2 regions of the Rhodoglobus sp. GW821-FHT12B09 genome follow, and region 1 is predicted to be linked to the other one. Evidence: predicted binding sites of a transcription regulator. Region 1 holds the regulator's gene; the other holds the start of a gene.
The links. Region 1 encodes LexA, which represses DNA repair genes until DNA is damaged. Its sites were predicted from a motif close to TCGAACANNTGTTCGA; they were not measured.

Region 1 (9,538 bases):
TGTCGATCGACGAGGTGCCCGTGCCGTCGAGGTCGAGGCTGAGCTCGATGCTCGACTCGCTCGTGGCGCGCGAGAGCGTCGCGGTGCGATCTGTGGCGGGTGCCGGTCCGGTCATGCGTCGATCCTACCGAGAGCTACCGAGCGCTGATGCGCGCGAGCGCGTCGAGGAAGATCGTCGTCTCCGCATCGCTGCCCGCGGTGACGCGAAGGTGGTGCGGGATGCCGACGTCCCGGATGATGATGTCGTTCTCGAGCAGTTCCTCGAACACGGCGTGCGGATCCTCGACCCCGCCGAACAGCACGAAGTTCGCGGCGCTCGGGAGCGGGGTGTAGCCGAGCTCGGGCAGGGCCGCGATCATCCGGTCGCGCTGGCGCTTGATGTCGTCGACCATGGCCAGCATCTCGGGGGCGTGGGCGAGGGCCGCGATCGCCGCCGCCTGGGTGAGCGCCGAGAGGTGGTACGGCAGGCGGACGAGCCGCAGCGCGTCGGTGGCGGCCGGGTCGGCCGCGAGGTAGCCGAGCCGGGCACCCGCGAACGCGAATGCCTTGCTCATGGTGCGGCTGATCAGCAGGCGCGGCCGCCCCTCGAGCAGCGTGAGGGCGGTGTCGCCCTCCTGGAACTCCGCGTAGGCCTCGTCGACGAGCAGGATGCCCGGCGTCGCGTCGTACGCCGCGACGATGGTCTCGAGGCTGAGCGGGGTGCCGGTCGGGTTGTTCGGCGAGCACAGGAACACGATGTCGGGCTGCTCGCGGCGGATCGCCTCGACAACCGTCTCGGGCGACAGCTCGTAGCCCGCGTCGCGCTCGGCGGTGACCCAGCGGGTTCCGGTGCCGTTGGCGATGATCGAGTGCATCGAGTAGGTGGGCGGGAAGCCGAGCAGGCTGCGGCCCGGGCCGCCGAAGGCCTGGAGCACCTGCTGCAGGACTTCGTTGGAGCCGTTGGCCGCCCAGATGTTCTCCGCGCTCAGCCCGTGCCCGAGGTAGGCGGCGAGCGACTCGCGCAGCTGGGTGAACTCGCGGTCGGGATAGCGGTTGACGCCCATCACGGCCGCCGCCAGCGCCATGACGATGTCGGTGGCGACCGCCTCCGGGATCGCGTGGGTGTTCTCGTTGACGTTGAGCTGCACTCGCACGTGCTCCTGCGGGGCGCCGTAGGGCGTGAGGCCCCGCAAGTCATCACGGATCGGGAGGTCGGAGAGTTCAGTCACCACGCAAGCCTAGAAGGCCCGAGCGGGTGCAGCGCGCCCTCAGCGGAGGGTGGTGGGGATCGCGAGCTCCTGGCCCGCGTACACGTCTGCACCGTCGAGCTGGTTGAACTGCACGATCTGCGCGATCACGTCGCGCGGGTCAGACTGCGGCGCAAGCTCCTCAGCGAGCTGCCACAGGGTCTGGCCCGACTCGACGGTCACGTACTCGAACGGCACGTTCGAGCCCTCGAGGGAGGCGGTCGCTCCCCCGCCGTTGAGCGCGAACAGGAACGCCGCGATCACGAGTGGTGTGGCCGCGAGGGTCGTGAGAACCGCGCGGCCACGCTGAGTGAGGCGCAGCTTGGGCGCCGCGGGACGGGCAAAGCCGCTTCCGATAACCACCGTGCTCATCTGCTGCTCCTCAAGTTATCCGTGCCCCGCAGCGGCCGGGCTGACGGGACACGAAGTCTGTTAGTAGGTATGTTCCGAACATACATTCGAACCACCGGTATTTCAAGTAGATCTTCGAACAGACCACCGACATTCACCCGACACACTCGAATTTATGTTTGGTTTTGGCCTTCTCGACGGATACAGTTTCGAATGAGCCACTGACATTGGCAGGAACGGGGAACCACATGGATGCCGAGAACGGCGCAAGCGGCACACGCCGCCGCACGAGCCTGAGCGACAAGCAGCTCGCGATCCTGGACGTCATCCAGCGCTCCGTCTCCGCGCGCGGCTACCCGCCGAGCATGCGCGAGATCGGCGACGCCGTCGGCCTCTCCTCGCTGTCGAGCGTCACCCACCAGCTAGGCCAGCTCGAGCTGAGCGGCTATCTGCGCCGCGACCCGAACCGCCCGCGCGCGATGGAGGTGCTGATCGACCTCCCCGGCAGCACGGAGGACGCGCCGGAGAACGCCCCCTCCGTCGGAGACGCTGTCATGGTGCCCCTGGTCGGCCGCATCGCCGCCGGTATCCCCATCACCGCCGACCAGCAGATCGACGAGGTCTTCCCGCTCCCGCGCCAGCTCACCGGCAAGGGCGAGCTCTTCATGCTCAAGGTCGTCGGCGAGTCCATGATCGACGCTGCGATCTGCGACGGAGACTGGGTGGTCGTCCGCCAGCAGAAGACCGCCGAGAACGGCGATATCGTCGCGGCCATGCTCGACAACGAGGCGACCGTGAAGGTGTTCCGCCAGCGCGACGGCCACACCTGGCTCCTGCCCCGCAACTCCAACTTCGAGCCCATCCTGGGCGACCACGCCGAGGTCCTCGGCAAGGTCGTCACGGTGCTGCGGAGTCTCTAGGAGCTAGAGCGCGAGGGGCCCCGGATGCTGCATCCGGGGCCCCTCGTGGTTTCGATACGGCGCCGGGGCGCCTACTCAACCCGCCTTAGCCGCGCCGCCCGGGTGGCCGTGAGGATGTTCCTGAGCGACTCCACCGTCTCGTCGTACCCGCGGGTCTTGAGGCCGCAGTCGGGGTTGACCCAGACCTGGCGCTCGGGGATGGAGCCGAGAGCGATGTCGATCAGCTCGCCCACTTCCTCCACCGACGGCACGCGGGGCGAGTGGATGTCGTAGACACCGGGGCCGATGTCCCGGCCGAAGCCGCTCGACTTGATGTCGGGCACGACCTCCATCTTCGAGCGGGCCGCCTCGATCGAGGTGACGTCGGCGTCGAGCCGGTTTATCGCATCGATGACGACGCCGAACTCCGAGTAGCAGAGGTGGGTGTGGATCTGGGTCGCATCGACGACGCCGGCCGTCGCCAGCCGGAACGACCCGACCGACCAGTCGAGGTAGTCGTCGTGGTCCTTCTTCTTCAGCGGCAGCAGCTCTCGCAGTGCAGGCTCGTCGACCTGGATGATCCCGATGCCGGCGGCCTCCAGGTCCGCGATCTCGTCGCGCAGCGCAAGGGCGACCTGGTTGGCGGTCTCGCGCAGCGGCTGGTCGTCGCGCACGAACGACCACGCGAGGATCGTGACCGGGCCGGTGAGCATCCCCTTGACGGGCTTCGACGTGAGCGACTGGGTGTACGTCGACCACTCGACCGTGATGGGTGCCGGGCGAGATACATCGCCCCACAGGATCGACGGACGGGTACAGCGGGAGCCGTAGGACTGCACCCAGCCGTTCTGGGTCACGGCGAAGCCGTCCAGGTTCTCGGCGAAGTACTGCACCATGTCGTTGCGCTCGGGCTCGCCGTGCACGAGCACGTCGAGGCCGATCTCCTCCTGCAGGTCGACGACGCGCTTGATCTCCTCGCGCATGGCCTGGTTGTACTGCTCCTCGGAGATGGCCCCGGACACGAGGGCGGCGCGCTGCTTGCGGATGTCGCCGGTCTGCGGGAAGGAGCCGATAGTGGTCGTCGGCAGGAACGGCAGGCCGAGGGCGGCGTCCTGCGCCGCGAGGCGGGCCGCGTACTCGCCGCGGGAGAAGTCGGCGCCGGTGAGGGCGGCGGCACGGGCGCGAACCGCTCCGTCGCGCACGCCCGCCGCACGGTGACGGTCGTCGAGGGCCGCGGTCGCGGCATCCAACTCTGCCTGAATGGCGGCCCGGCCCTCGGTGAGGCCCTTCGCGAGCGTGGCGATCTGCCCGACCTTCTGGTCAGCGAAGGCGAGCCAGCTCTTCAGCTGCTCGCCCAGCAGGGGCTCGTCGTCGACGTCGTGCGGGGTGTGGAAGAGGCTGGTGGATGACGACACCGCGACGTTCGCGCTGAGGCCGCGAAGGGACTCGAGCGCGGAGAACGCCGCCTCGAGGTTGCCGCGCCAGATGTTGTGACCGTCGACGACGCCGCCCACGAGCACCTTGTCGGTGCGGAGGCCGGCGTCGGGAACCGCGCCCTTGACGAGGTCGAGCCCGATTGCCTCGACGGGCGTGCCGAGCAGTACCGGGAGGGCGTCGTCGAGCGAGCCGTAGGGCGCCGCGACGAAGATGCTCGGGCGGGCCGGGACGGCGCCCAGCAGGTCGTACGCGCGCTTGGTGGCGGCGAGCACGGCGTCGCGCGGCACGTCGATGCTCTCGCTCACGAGGGCGGGCTCGTCGAGCTGCACCCAGTCGGCTCCCACGGCAGTGAGGGCGGCGATGAGCTCCGCGTAGACGGGCAGCAGGTCGTCGAGGCGGTCGAGCGGGAGGTACCCCTCTGGCGCACCCTCGGACGGCTTGGACAGCAGCAGGAAGGTGACCGGGCCGACGATCACCGGGCGGGTGCGGAAACCCGAGACGGTGGCCTCGGCGACCTCGCGCAGAAGGCGGTCGGAGGCGAGGTGGAAGTCGGTCTCGGGGCCGATCTCCGGCACGAGGTAGTGGTAGTTGGAGTCGAACCACTTGGTCATCTCGGCGGGGGTGTCAGCACCCTCCCCGCGCGCGATGGTGAAGTAGCCGGCCAGGTCGACGGTGCCGTCGGCCTTGACGAGCCGCTCGAACCTGGTCGGCACGGCGCCGACCGTGACCGCGGCATCCAGGACCTGGTCGTAGTAGGAGAAGGCCTCCGGGATCGACGAGTCTGTGCGGCCGAGGCCGAGCGACGCGAGGCGCTCGCGCGTGGCGGCGCGGAGTGCCGCCGCCGTGGCCTCGAGCTCCTCGGCCGTGATCGTGCCCGCCCAGAACGCCTCGACGGCCTTCTTGAGCTCGCGCCGACGGCCGATGCGCGGGTACCCGAGGATGGTGCCGGTGGGGAAGGTGGCGGACATGGCGGTTCTCCATTCGTGGTGGCGTTCGAAGGGAGATCACGGATGCCCGGCCCCTCGACGTGCTCCGCCCCGGCCGACGGCACAACCGTCTGTCGCGGGCGGGTGCCGGGCTCGGCTTTCGCTTGCTCCAACCCTAGCCAGACCGGCCGCGCGCCCGCCTTTTGTTACGAGGCAACGGCCTTTGTTACCGCGCCCGAATAAGCTGGTGGGATGCCCTCCGCGTCGCTCGCCGACATCCGAACGCTTCCCCTGCCCCGTCGCTCCGAAGAGCTCCTGAGCGCTGTTCGGGAGCGAGTCGTCATCGCCGACGGCGCCATGGGGACCATGCTCCAGGATGCCGGGCCGACGCTCGACGACTTCGAGCAGCACGAGGGCTGCAACGAGGTCCTCAACGTCTCGCGGCCCGACATCGTGGACGCCATCCACCGGGCCTACCTCGACACCGGCATCGACGCCGTGGAGACCAACACGTTCGGCGCCAACTGGTCGAACCTCTCCGACTACGGCATCGAGGACCGCATCGAGGAGCTCGCGCGCGCCGGCGCCGAGATCGCCCGCGCCGCCGTGGAGGCCTACGAGTCGGCCGACGGCAGGACGCGGTGGGTGCTCGGCTCGATGGGGCCCGGCACGAAGCTCCCGAGCCTCGGCCACACCACCTACGACCACCTCAAGGTGTCGTTCGCCGAGCAGGCCAAGGGCCTCATCCTCGGCGGGGTGGACGCCCTCCTCGTCGAGACGTCACAGGACCTGCTGCAGGCCAAGGCGGCGGTCAACGGCGGCAAAGCGGCGATGGCGGAGACGGGCATCCGGCTGCCGATCTTCGTGGAGGTGACCGTGGAGCTCACGGGCACCATGCTCATGGGCAGCGAGATCGCCGCGGCCCTCACCACCCTCGAGCCCCTCGGCATCGACATGATCGGGCTCAACTGCGCAACCGGGCCCGAGGAGATGAGCGAGCACCTCCGGCACCTCTCCAAGCACGCGCACATCCCTGTGATGTGCATGCCCAACGCCGGCCTCCCGGTGCTCGGCGCGAACGGCGCGAGCTACCCGCTGACGCCCGACGAGCTCGCGGTCGCCCACGAGCAGTTCGTCAGGGAGTTCGGCCTCGGCCTCGTCGGCGGGTGCTGCGGCACGACCCCGGCGCACCTGCGCGCCGTCGTGGAGCGGATCGGCGGGGCGCGGGCAGGCGCCCGCACGATCGAAGAGGACGCGGGCGTCGCGAGCCTCTACCAGCACGTGCCCTTCGACCAGGACTCCTCCTACCTCGCGATCGGCGAGCGGACCAACGCCAACGGCTCGCTCGCCTTCCGCGAGGCGATGCTGGAGGAGCGCTGGGACGACTGCGTCGACATCGCGCGCAACCAGGTGCGCGAGGGCGCCCACCTGCTCGACGTGTGCATCGACTACGTCGGCCGCGACGGCGTCGCCGATATGCGCTCCGTAGTGTCCCGGCTCGCGAGCGCCTCCACCCTGCCGCTCGTCATCGACTCGACGGAGCCCGCGGTGCTGCAGGCGGGGATGGAGCTGATCGGCGGCCGGCCCGTCGTGAACTCGGTGAACTTCGAGGACGGGGAGGGGCCCGACTCCCGCTTCAACCGGATCATGCCGCTCGTCAAGGAGCATGGCGCCGCGGTCGTCGCCCTGACGATCGACGAGGAGGGTCAGGCCCGCACCGCCGAGAACAAGGTGCGCATCGCCTCGCGGCTCGTCGACACGCTGGTCGGCACCTGGGGCATGCGCGTCGAGGACATCATCGTCGACGCCCTCACGTTCCCGATCGCCACCGGCCAGGAGGAGACGCGGCGCGACGCGATCGAGACGATCGAGGCGATTCGGCAGATCACCGCGAAGTACCCGGGCATCCACACGACGCTCGGCGTCTCGAACGTCTCCTTCGGGCTCAACCCGGCGGCGCGCTCCGTCCTCAACTCCGTGTTCCTCCACGAGGCGGTCGAGGCCGGCCTCACCTCGGCGATCGTCAACGCCGCGAAGATCGTGCCGCTCGCGTCTGTTCCGGATGACCGCCGCAAGGTCGCCCTGGACCTCGTGTGGGACAGGCGCGAGTACGACGCCGAGGGCAACCTCACCTACGACCCGCTGTCGGCCATGCTCGACCTGTTCGCGGGAGTGGACTCGGCGGCGCTCAAGGACCAGCGCGCGGCCGAACTCGCGGCCCTCCCGGTCGGCGAGCGGCTCGAGCGCCGCATTATCGACGGCGAGGCGAAGGGGCTCGAGGCTGACCTCGACCTCGCGCGCTCCGACGGCATGACGGCGCTCGGGATCATCAACGACCACCTGCTCGCCGGCATGCAGGTCGTCGGCGCCCGTTTCGGCAGCGGCGAGATGCAGCTCCCGTTCGTGCTGCAGTCCGCAGAGGTCATGAAGACCGCCGTCGCCCTGCTGGAACCGCACATGGAGAAGTCTGACGCCGCGGGCAAGGGCACCATGGTGATCGGCACCGTGCGCGGCGATGTCCACGACATCGGCAAGAACCTGGTCGACATCATCCTCACCAACAACGGCTACGACGTGATCAACATCGGCATCAAGCAGCCGTTGAGCGAGTTCATCCGCGCCGCCGAGGAGCACAACGCGGACGTCATCGGCATGAGCGGCCTGCTGGTCAAGTCGACAGTCGTGATGAAGGAGAACCTGCTAGAGCTGAACTCCCGGGGGCTCGCGAAGCGCTGGCCCGTGCTCCTGGGCGGCGCCGCCCTCACCCGCGCCTACGTCGAGGACGACCTGGCATCGATGTTCGACGGGGAGGTGCGCTACGCCCGGGACGCGTTCGAGGGCCTCGTCCTCATGGAGCCCCTCGTGGCGATCGCCCGCGGGGCCGACGCCGCGGAGGTCGGGCTGCCGCCCCTCAAGAAGCGCATCCACGCGCGCGCCACGATCGACATCACCCCGCCCGAGGACATGCCCGCCCGCTCCGACGTCGCGACGGACAACCCCGTCCCGGCCCCGCCGTTCTGGGGCACCAGGATCGTGCGCGGTGTGGCGCTGGCCGAGTACTCGGCATTCCTCGACGAGCGCGCGACGTTCATGGGCCAGTGGGGCCTGAAGCCCAGCAGGGCCGAGGACGGCGCGAGCTACGAGGAGCTGGTCGCGACGGAGGGCCGTCCGCGCCTGCGCTACTGGCTCGACCGGATCCTCGCGGAGGGGATGCTCGACGCGTCCGTCGCGTACGGATACTTCCCTGCCTACTCCGAGGGCAACGACCTGGTCATCCTCCATCACGGCGACGACCCCACCGGCGCGGTCGGCCCGGCCGGCCTGCTCTCGCCCGACGGCGGTTCGGGCGGCCCCGTCGGCACCGAGCGCCTGCGGTTCACCTTCCCGCGGCAGCGCCGCGACGGACACCTGTGCCTCGCGGACTACGTGCGCCCGAAGGACTCGGGCGAGATCGACGTGGTCGCGCTGCAGCTGGTGACGGCGGGCTCCGCGGTCGACGCCTTCACCGCGCAGATGTTCGCCCAGAACAAGTACCGCGACTACCTCGAGCTGAACGGGCTCACGATGCAGCTGACCGAGGCGCTTGCCGAGTACTGGCACTCCCGGGTGCGCTCGGAGCTCGGCTTCGGCGACGAGGACCCGGACAGCATCGCCGGGATGTTCAAGCTCGACTACCGCGGCGCGCGCTTCTCGCTGGGATACCCCGCGTGCCCCGACATGGAAGACCGTCGGAAGGTCGTCGAGCTGCTAAAGCCCGGGCGGATGGGCGTCGAACTGTCTGAGGAGCTTCAGCTGCACCCGGAGCAGTCGACGGACGCCTTCGTGTTCCACCACCCGGCCGCGCGCTACTTCTCGGTGTGAGGCGAGCCCGCCCCACCTTGGCGCGGCGGAGTGCGGCGAGGACGGCGGGACCGACGAGGAGTATCCCGACGGTCGTCGTGATGGCGCGCACCGTATCCCAGGTGAGGGTCGACGTCACGAGGGAGTACAGCCCGAACGAGGCCAGGTTCTGCCCGAGCGGGCCGCCGGAGACATAGGAGATGCCCGTTCCGCCGCCCACGGCGAACGGCCAGAACCAGAAGTTCATGAGCAGGCCGAACGCGTACGACGCGACGATGCCGTAGGCGACGAGCGCGAGCAGCTCCCACCGCCGCGACCGGATCCGCGGCAGGAGCCCGGCGCCCGCCGCGACCCAGCCGCACGCGAATACCTGGAACGGCGTCCACGGCCCGATCCCGCCCCACAGCACGGACGAGAGCGCGATGGTGAGCATCCCGAGCAGGAAGCCGAATCGGGCGCCGTACGCCCGCCCCGCGAGGATCAGCACGACGAACACGGCCTCGACGCCGCCGACCCCGGTGCCGGCGATCCGGACCGCGGCGCCGACCGCGGCGAGCACGCCCAGCAGCGCGACTGTGGTCGCCGAGTGCATCTGCCGGTCGAGCCCGAGCGCCACGGCGATCACGACGGCCGGCACCACCGCGAGAGCCACGACGGGCACCGCCGCCTGCGCGTCCGTCGGCAGTGCTGCCGCAACCAGGGGCCACGCGAACCCGGCGAGCCCGAGCACGCTCGCGACCACGAGCGACCAGCGGGACCACGCCTCGCTGCCGCCCGCCGCGCGCGTCTGTTGGAGGGCGGTCATGTCGTCGCCCCGACTCGCTCGTCGAGCCGCCCGGCCGACATCCTGAGAGTGCGG
Region 2 (9,538 bases), on a different contig from region 1:
GTTGTCGCCGCCCAGCGAACGATCGCCGCCGAGGGCGTCACGCCCGACCAGTACGAGCAGACCGTCCAGGTGCTCGAACGCATGGCCCGCAACCTGGGCTGGAGCGACTAGCCCAACAGCCTCGCGAGAGCGGTACGCGCCCGCGCGTACGGCTCCGCGCTGTCGAAGAGCAGCGACATGTCGTTCGCGCTGTCGAGCAGCGCGGTGATCTCGAAGGCCAGCTGGGCGGCGTCCGTCGCCTGGTCCAGCTCGCCGCGCGCAACGGCGCGTTCTACGGTGCGGCAGACGAACTGCTGCCATTGCCGCATCGCGTCGGCCACGGCATCCCGCACCGGGCCCCTCTGCGACCCGAGCTCCGCCGACGCCGCCGCGAAGAAGCAGCCGCCCGTGAACACTCGCGTCTCGCTGTAGCGCAGCCAGGCGTCGACCAGCACCGTGAGCCGCTCGCGACCGCCCTTCACCTCCAGCGCCGGCGTCACCACGTTCCCGACGAAGATCTCGGACGCCGCCGCGACCGTGGCGAGCTGCAGCTGCTCCTTGGTGCCGAACAGGGCGACCACGCCGCCCTTGCTCATCGACGTCTCGGCCGCCAGCCCGCCGATGGAGAGGCCCTCGAGCCCCTCGACGGAGGCGATATCGACGGCAACGCGCATCACGGCGCGGCGCGAGCTGTCGCCCCGCGCCCTGCGCCCGTCGATCGTGGTCATGGTTGCCATTGTGCTCCCTCCACCCTACTATACGAACGATCGTACTTATAGTTTGGAGTTCGCATGAGGGTGCTCGACGCACTGCCCGCGCCGGTGGCGGCCGAGATCGCCTACGGCCTCTGGGGCAGCCTCGGCAGGCCCGAGTCGGTCCACGACCGTGACCGGGCTGTGCACGAGCGGGCCGTCACCGGGGCCCTCGAGGTGCACGGCAAGCGCGTCGTCACCTACCGGTGGGGCAGCGGGCGCCGCGTCATCCTGCTCGTCCACGGCTGGCGCAGCCGCGCCTCGCGGTTGAGCGCGCTCGTCCGGGCGCTCGAGGCCCCGGATGCCACGGTGCTCTCCTTCGACGCCCCCGGCAACGGCGCCTCCCCGGGCCGCCGCACCACCGTCCTCGACTACGCGGAGGCCGTCCACCAGCTCGGCGAGCAGTACGGCCCGTTCCAGGCCGTCGTCGGCCACTCGTTCGGCGTGCTCGCGACGTTCCTCGCCGTGCGCGAGGGCACCGCGGCGCGGCGGATCGTGGGCATCTCCGGGATGCACGACGCCGACGGCATCGTCACGGAGTTCTCCCGGCAGCTCGGGCTGTCCGCCGCCGTGGTGCGCCGGCTGCGGGACAAGATCGAGCGCCGCACCTTCACCGTGGTCGACGAGCCGTGGGCGCGCTTCGTCTCGCGCGTCGACGACCCGGGCATCCCGCTGCTGCTCGTGCACGACGAGGGCGACCGGGTGGTCCCCTCCGGCGAGCTCGACCTGATCGCCGCCGACCACCCCGGTCACGTCGACCTGATGCGCACGACCGGGCTGGGGCACTCGCGGATCCTGAGCGACCCCGCCGTGCTCGACGCCGTCGCGGGGTTCGTCCTCCCGCATCGCGCTACAGATTTCGCGTCGCGCTACTGAAACTGCTGGAGCGCAACGAGAAAGGTGTGGCGCGGCGGGCTAGCGCACCAGCCAGGCGAACCAGATCATGAGCATCGTGACGAGGAAGCCCGTGGCGAAGTTCAGCCAGAGGAACCGCTTCCACCCGCGGTTCGCGCGCTCGCTCTCCGCGTCGGAGACGTTCCAGAACTGGGCGCAGCTGATCGCGTAGGGCAGCACGAGCACGGCCGCGAGCGGGCCCGGCCAGCTCGAGAGCAGCAGCAGCACCCCGCCGAGCAGATAGGCGACGACCGAGAGCCGCACTGTCGCGCGCGCGCCGATCACCGTCGCGATCGACGCGATGCCGCCCTCGCGGTCAGCAATGACGTCCTGCACCGCCCCGAAGGCGTGCGACGCCGCCCCCCACAGGAAGAACGCGCCGAGTACCGCCCACAGCTGCGGGGTGAACGCCGCGCCCGCGAGCACCAGGCCGTAGACCGCGGGCGAGACGAAGTGCGTGCTCGACGTGACCGAGTCGAGGAAGGGGCGCTCCTTGAAGCGCAGCACGGGGGCGGAGTAGGCGACCACCGCGAACACGCTCACGGCCAGCACGAGCCAGCTGAGGGGTGAGCCGACGAGCACGAGGTACACGAGGAAGGGGACGTTGGTGGCGATCGCGGCGATGATCGTCGGCCGGTGCATCCCGCGGTCCAGGAGCGCGCCCTCGACGCCGCCCTTGCGGGGATTCCGCAGGTCGGACTCGTAGTCGAAGACGTCGTTGATGCCGTACATCGCGAGGTTGTACGGGATGAGGAAGTAGAGGGCACCGACTATGAGGGTTACGTCGACCTCGCGCGCGGTGAGCAGGTATGCGGCCGCGAACGGGAATGCCGTGTTCACCCAGCTCAACGGGCGGGAGGAGACGAAGAGCGCCCTAAGCACGGGGCCTCCGCTCCAACAGCACCCACAGCGACGGCAGCCCGATCACCGCGGCGAGCGTGTACGCGAAGTCCTCGAGGGGCGCGACGCCGATGAACGCGCCGCTGATGAGCGACTCGTTGTACGCGACGAGCCCCACCGAGATCATGATGTTGTCGAAGACCGCGGTCATGACGAGCAGGATCGCGAGGGTGATGCCGACGGCGGGCCAGCGGAGACGGCGTCGAGCAAGGACCGCCACGGCCACGATGACCGCGAGGAAGATCGCGTTGAGCGCCCAGTAGGTCATGACGCGTCCGGTTTCGACAGCCTCAGCGAGCACCAGCCGTACACGTTCATCGTCAGGTAGCAGAGCAGTGCGAGGAAGAAGACCTCCTCGAGCGGCACCTCCGGCGCGATCTGCAGCCCGGTCATGAAGGCCGTCTCGCCGCGGAAGAAGATTCCGCCGCCGACGCCCGCGAGGTCCCAGGCGAGGAAGAACGCGAGCCCGACGGCGAGCACGATCGCCGCGCGGCGCGCGTCCCGCCAGAAGAACAGGCGGAAGCGGCGGTCGAGCACGACCATGCCGGTGAGGGCGACGAGCAGAGCGAGCAGATAGAGCAGGATCATGCGTCGAGAGCCCCAGCACGGCCCAGCGGCTCCGGCAGCGGGCCGGTCGAGACATCCCCGCGCAGCCGCTTCACGAGCAGCTCCGCGCTGATGAGGCACATCGGCAGCCCGATGCCCGGGATCGTGGAGCCCCCCGCGTAGTACAGGCCCTTGACCTTCTTCGACACGTTGCCCGCGCGGAAGAAGGCGCTCTGCCCCAGCGTGTGCGCGGGCCCGAGGGCAGTACCGCGCCAGGCGTTGAGGTCCTCGACGAAGTTGCCCGGCCCCACGGTGCGCCGCACCGTGACACGAGAAGCCAGGTCCGGGATGCCCGTCCAGTCGGCGATCTGCGCAATGACCCTGTCGCCCAGCACCTCGATGCGGGTGTCGCCGTCGCCGTCCACATCGCCGCGCCCGATCGTCGGGTCCGCGGGGATCGGCACGAGCACGAAGAGGTTCTCGTAACCCTCGGGCGCGACATCCGGATCGACGCCGCTCGGCTTGCACACGTAGAGCGACGCGGGCTCGGGGATGGACGACACGTCGCCGAAGATCGCGTCGAAGCCCTTCTTCCAGTCGCGCGTGAAGAGCAGATTGTGGTGCTCGAGCTCGGGCAGCTCGCCCTCGACGCCCAGGTAGAGCAGCAGAGCGCTCGGCCCCGGGGTCTTCGAGTCCCAGTACTCCTGGGGGTAGGTGCGCTCGCCCTCGATGAGCAGCTTCGTCTCGGTGTGGTGCAGGTCGGCGGCGGAGACGACGATCTCGGCGTCCGCGAACTGCACGTGGCGGTCGGCGTCGAGGTAGGTGACGCCGGTCGTCGCACCGTTCTCGACCACGATGCGCGTTACTTCAGCACGCGTGACTATGGTGACGCCCTCGGCACGCGCCAGGTCGGCGATCGACTCGATGACGCGGGTGAAGCCGCCCATCGGGTACAGCACGCCGTCCTGCAAATCGAGGTGGCTCATGAGGTGGTACATGCTGGGCGTCAGGTAGGGCGACGACCCCAGGAACACCGCGGGGTACCCGAGCACCTGGCGCAGTCGGCTGTCCTTGAACCGCCGCTTCACGAACGTCGAGAGCGGCTGCAGGAGCAGCTTGAGGAAACGGCCCGCCTGGCCGAGCACGTCCTTCTTCAGCAGCGGCCGGAAGTCGGCGAACGTCGTGTAGAGGAAGCGGGCCTTCGCGAGCTCGTACACCTCGCGCGCGGACTCGAGGTACGCGGTGAGCCGGGCGCCTGCGCCCTTCTCGATGCCCTCGAAGAGCGCGACGTTGTCCTCGACCTCCGCCGAGATGTCGAGCGGCTCGGCGACCCCCTCGAAGAACACGCGGTAGCCGGGGTCGAGCGTGATGAGCGTGAGCTGCTCCTCCGCGCTCGTGCCGAGCAGCTTGTAGAAGTGGTCGAAGACCTCGGGCATGAGGTACCACGACGGGCCCGTGTCGAAGCGGAAGCCGTCGTGCTCCCAGGATCCGGCCCGGCCGCCGACCTCGGCGCGGCCCTCGAGAAGCGTGACCGTGTGGCCCTCCCGGGCGAGCAGGGCGGCGCTCGCCAGGCCTGCGATCCCGCCGCCGATCACGACGACGGCGCTCATCGGCCCACCGCCGCGGCGAGCGCGAGCCTGGCCTTCACGGGGTTGGGCACCCGCACGCGGGCGCGCACGAGCTCGCTCGCCGGGGTCGCCCGCAGGCGGGTCGAGAGCTCGGCGAACAGGGACTGCGCGAGCGCGACCGCGCGGCGCGAGCTCCGGGGCAGGTCGGGCACGACCGCGGCCGACACGGCGAGATCGGCGTCGATGTCGTCGAGCAGCCGGGTCTTGGTCGCCTCGTCGAACGAGTGCACGTCGACATCCGGGAAGTAGCTGCGGCCCAGCGTCTCGAAGTCGGCCGCGAGGTCCCTCAGGAAGTTGACCTTCTGGAAGGCGGCGCCGAGCGCGCGGGCACCGGTCTCGAATCGGGGCAGATCGGTCACGGCCTCACCGTGCAGGAACGCGCGCAGGCACATGAGGCCCACCACCTCGGCCGAGCCGTACACGTAGGTGTCGAAGCTGGCCTGGTCGTGCTGCTTCTGGCTGAGGTCCATGCGCATCGACTCGAAGAAGGGGGCCGTCAGCTCCTCGCCGAAGTCGACGTCGCGGGCCGTGAGGGCGAAGGCGTGCACGACGAGGTTCGAGCTGAACCCGATGCGCAGGGCCTCGCCGGTCTCGGCCTCGAGGTCGTTGAGCGCGCGGGCGGCCTGCAGGGTGTCGATGCTCGCGCCGCCGTCGACGATCTCATCCGCAACACGCACGAGCGCGTAGATGTTCTCCACGTGCTGGCGCACGCCGGCGCCGAGCAGCCGGGATGCGAGTCCGAACGACGTCGAGTACCGGTGGATGACGATGCTCGCCGTCTCCTCCGCAACCCGGTCGTAGAGTGCCTCTCTCACAACGTGCCTCCGCTCACTTGACGCGCCCGAGCACGGCGTCGGCGACGGGATGCAGCTCCGCACGCAGCGCGGCCGGGATGTGCCCCTCGGCCAGCCGGGCGAGCGCGCGGTTCGCGTAGTAGCGGGCAAGGCCCTCGGCGAACGACTTGGCCCCGCAGGAGACCAGCAGCTCCCGCACCCGGGCCGCATCCTCCTCCGTGAGGTCGGGGTTGCCGATGTGGCGCTCGACGTCGGCCCACTCGCGCGTGCTCGTCGCGTACGCGATCAGGACAGTGCGCTTGCCCTCGCGCAGGTCGCCGATCGTGGTCTTCCCGGTCTCGGCCTCCACGCCGAAGACCCCGAGGAGGTCGTCCACGAGCTGGTAGGCGATGCCGATCTCGCGGCCGAACTCGCCGAGGGTCGCGACCACCTGCTCGGAGGCGCCCGCGAGGATCGCCCCCGCCTGCAGCGGGCACTCGAAGGAGTACACCGCGGTCTTCAGCCGCTCCATGGTGAGGATGTCGTCCACCCGCGGGACCTCGAGCGCGATCTGGAAGTCGACGTCGATCAGCTCCCCCGCCGCGGAGGCGAAGAGCGCGTCGTCCATCACCTCGAGCAGGCGCGCGCGCGTGACATCCGCGACGCCGCTCCGGTCGATGAGCCGGTAGGAGTTGAAGAGCGCGAGATCGCCGGCGATGACCGCCGCGGAGATGCCGCTGTGCTCGGCAACGCGCTCGGTCGAGCCGGCCGCGGTCGCGGCATCCCGGTAGCTGCCGGAGATGTTCGGGACGCCACGGCGCACGAAGTCGTGGTCGATGACGTCGTCGTGCACGATCAGGGCCGTGTGGAGGAGCTCGAACGCGGCGCCGATGTAGGCCGCCGCCTCCAGATCTGTGCCGCCGAGGGCCTGGTACGCGCAGAGCACCATCTTCGGGCGGAACCGCTTGCCGCCCGTGGTGTTCTGCTCGAGGGTCTCCCAGAGCTGGACGTACTGCGGCCCGAAGGCTGCCGCGCGGTTCTTGGATAGGGTGAAGAAGCGCGCCAGCACGGCGTCGACCTGCACCTGCCTCTCCTCTGAGAGACCGAGCAGTCCAGAACCATCCATTTAGGCAGACTACCGTGGCAGCAACTGAGCAGGTCGTGCTGGTGGATGCCGCGGGCGAACCGATCGGGGTCGCGGACAAGGTCGCCGTCCACACCACCGACACCGCCCTCCACCTGGCGTTCTCGTGCCACGTCTACAACGCCGACGGACTCGTCTTGGTGACGCGGCGCGCTCTCGGAAAGCTGACGTGGCCCGGCGTGTGGACCAACTCGTTCTGCGGGCATCCGGCGCCCGGCGAGGCGCTGCCGGATGCGATAGTCCGCCGCGGCCTCTTCGAGCTCGGCATCACCCTCCGCGACATCGAGGTCGTGCTCCCCGACTTCCGCTACCGCGCCGTCGACGCCTCCGGGATCGTCGAGAACGAGGTGTGCCCGGTGTTCCGGGCGGTGACCCACGATCAGGTCGCGCCCAACCCCGACGAGGCCGCCGAGTTCTCGTGGGTGTCGCCGGAGTCCCTGCACGCCGCAGCGGTCGCGGCGCCGTACGCGTTCAGCCCGTGGCTCGGCTGGCAGCTGGAGCAGTTGCGCTAGTTGCCCTTCGCGCCCGCATCGGTCGAGCGCACGTCGGTGCGGTGGAAGTTGAGGTGGCTGCGCGACGCCGTCGGTCCGCGCTGGCCCTGGTACCGGTTGAGGTACTGGCCCGAGCCGTAGGGGTTGTCCACGGGGGAGCTGGTGCGGATGAAGCACAGCTGCCCGATCTTCATGCCGGGCCAGAGCTTGATCGGGAGGGTGGCGACGTTGCTCAGCTCGAGAGTGACGTGGCCCGAGAATCCCGGGTCGACGAAACCCGCGGTCGAGTGCGTCAGCAGCCCGAGGCGGCCGAGGGAGCTCTTGCCCTCGAGGCGCGCGGCGACGTCGTCCGGGAGCGTCACGAGCTCGAACGTACTGCCGAGCACGAACTCGCCGGGGTGCAGGATGAACGGCTGGTCGGCGTCGACCTCGACCAGGTGCGTCAGGTCGGGCTGGTCTTCGGCGGGATCGATGAACGGGTACTTGTGGTTGTCGAAAAGCCGGAAGAACCTGTCGAGCCGCACGTCGATGCTCGACGGCTGCACCATCTCCAGATCGAGCGGCTCGAGGGCGATGCGCCCCGCTGACAGTTCTGCACGGATGTCGCGATCACTGAGAAGCATGCGCCCCACACTAGCTACTCGTGGTCGTGCAGGGGGCGGCGCACTGACCGCACGTTCATCCCGATGGCGGCGCTTTCCACAGGTTCGCACTCTGTTCGAACATAGTTTCGAATGTGCGGTATAATCTATGTATGGTTCTTGAGCCCTCAGTGGAAGCCGCCGTCGAGCGGGTCACCGCCGAGCTCGAGAGCCTCGTCGCGGCTCTGGCCGCGCACCCGGCGTCTGCGGTCGCCGACACCATCGCCGCGGTCGAGGCCGTGGGCCGGTTGATGGATGCCGCGCGGGTGCTCGCGGTGGCGTCACTTGCGCGCGACAGCCAGGAGGCCGAAAAACTCGGGTTCGCGTCATCGATTGCCGCCGTCGCCACCCTGGCCCAGGTCTCCGAGCGAACGGCCCGGGCTCGACTCGCGCTCGCGGAGAACGTCAGGCCTCGACTGTCGGTGACGGGAGCACCCCTCGGGCCGCAGCGCCCTGAGCTCGCGCAGGCACTGACCGCCGGTCGCCTCGGGTTCGAGGCCGCCGTGCTGATCGACCGCGAGCTGCAGAAGTCCGCCTCGCGCGTACCGGGCGAAGCCCGGGCCGCCGCGGAGTCCCTCATGGTCGGGCTGGCCTGCGGGGTCGACCCCTCGGGCGGGCACCTGCCGCCGGTCTCCGTGGACTACCTCGCCCGCCACATCCGCACCGTTGGCGCGGCCATTGATCCCGACGGCGCGCGGCCACGGGAGGAGCACGCGGCGCTCTTGCGGGACGTGTGGGTCGGCAGGGAGGACGAGGACGGGCTCTTTCCCTTCGGCGGGCGCCTCAAGCCGGAGCTGGCGATACCTCTGCTGCGCAGGTTCGAGGCCGCGCGCCGGTCGCCCCGGTTTGCCGCCAAGCCCGACGTCGGTTCCACCCCCGGCACTGGCCCCGACTCATTCGATGACGTCGCAGAAGGCCGCGACCCGCGCACCCCGGGGCAGCGGCGCCACGACATCTTCGGCGAGATCCTCCTCGCGGCGATCGCCGAGAGTGGCGCACCGGTGATGAACGGTCGCACCGCCTCCGTGCTCGTCACGGTCACCGCCGAGAGCCTTCACCGCCCCGACGGGCGAGACTCCGACCCGATCGGCACCATGAGCGGTTCAGACTCCCCCGTGTCCCGGCGCACGGTCGACCGGTACATCGACGCCGGTGGCTACCGCACCGTCACTCTTGCACCGACGGGCGCCGTGCTCGGCATCGGCTCGCCCGAGCGCTGCTTCACCGCCACCCAGGCGCTCTCCATCGCGGCCAGGGACGGAGAACGCTGTTTCACCCCGGGATGCACGACCCCCCACACCGCGCTGCAAGTGCACCATGTCATTCCCTGGCGCGACGGCGGCCCGACGAACACCGGCAACGGCATACTGCTCTGCTACTGGCACCACCAGCTGGTCGACAACGGACCGTGGAGGTACCGGATGACCTACGGGCTTCCGGAGGTGCGGGGGCCGGGCATCCCGGAGTGGACGCGCCCGCTGTCACCGTTGGCGTACGCCGCCTAGTCACAGTCCGAGTGCGGGATTCGCCGCGCGGAGAGCGTCGAGCGCCGCGCCGACCACCGCGCCGGAGAGGTGCAGCGACGACCCGTCGCACACGATCCAGACACCCCCGGTGAACAGGTGCGTGGTCCCGACCGAGCCGATCTCGTTCTCGCCCTCGAGCTCGAACGCCGTCACCGTGCCCATCGTCGTCTCCGCGTATCCCGCCGAGGTGAGCTCGCCCTGCAGCGTCGCGCGCTCGGCGTCCGTGATGCCGGCGACGACCAGCTGGAACAGCCCGTCGGACTG

Region 2: the regulator LexA is predicted to act here: its motif matches at 7,826-7,841, upstream of AC1RTC_RS09060 (HNH endonuclease signature motif containing protein).

What each region holds. Positions count from the first base shown of each region.
Region 1 is NZ_JBXATB010000002.1:125,481-135,018, forward strand. Features, by position in the region: gene hisB (imidazoleglycerol-phosphate dehydratase HisB) at 1-115, opposite strand, end outside; gene AC1RTC_RS05130 (histidinol-phosphate transaminase) at 135-1,208, opposite strand; gene AC1RTC_RS05135 (LysM peptidoglycan-binding domain-containing protein) at 1,248-1,598, opposite strand; gene lexA (transcriptional repressor LexA) at 1,826-2,497, shown strand; gene metE (5-methyltetrahydropteroyltriglutamate--homocysteine S-methyltransferase) at 2,569-4,881, opposite strand; gene metH (methionine synthase) at 5,092-8,700, shown strand; gene AC1RTC_RS05155 (ATP-binding cassette domain-containing protein) at 9,481-9,538, opposite strand, start outside.
Region 2 is NZ_JBXATB010000003.1:380,279-389,816, reverse strand. Features, by position in the region: gene AC1RTC_RS09115 (MarR family winged helix-turn-helix transcriptional regulator) at 1-111, shown strand, start outside; gene AC1RTC_RS09110 (TetR/AcrR family transcriptional regulator) at 108-716, opposite strand; gene AC1RTC_RS09105 (alpha/beta hydrolase) at 771-1,607, shown strand; gene AC1RTC_RS09100 (prenyltransferase) at 1,647-2,507, opposite strand; gene AC1RTC_RS09095 (lycopene cyclase domain-containing protein) at 2,500-2,793, opposite strand; gene AC1RTC_RS09090 (lycopene cyclase domain-containing protein) at 2,790-3,113, opposite strand; gene crtI (phytoene desaturase family protein) at 3,110-4,681, opposite strand; gene AC1RTC_RS09080 (phytoene/squalene synthase family protein) at 4,678-5,514, opposite strand; gene AC1RTC_RS09075 (polyprenyl synthetase family protein) at 5,528-6,598, opposite strand; gene idi (isopentenyl-diphosphate Delta-isomerase) at 6,613-7,128, shown strand; gene dcd (dCTP deaminase) at 7,125-7,730, opposite strand; gene AC1RTC_RS09060 (HNH endonuclease signature motif containing protein) at 7,862-9,253, shown strand; gene AC1RTC_RS09055 (hypothetical protein) at 9,254-9,538, opposite strand, start outside.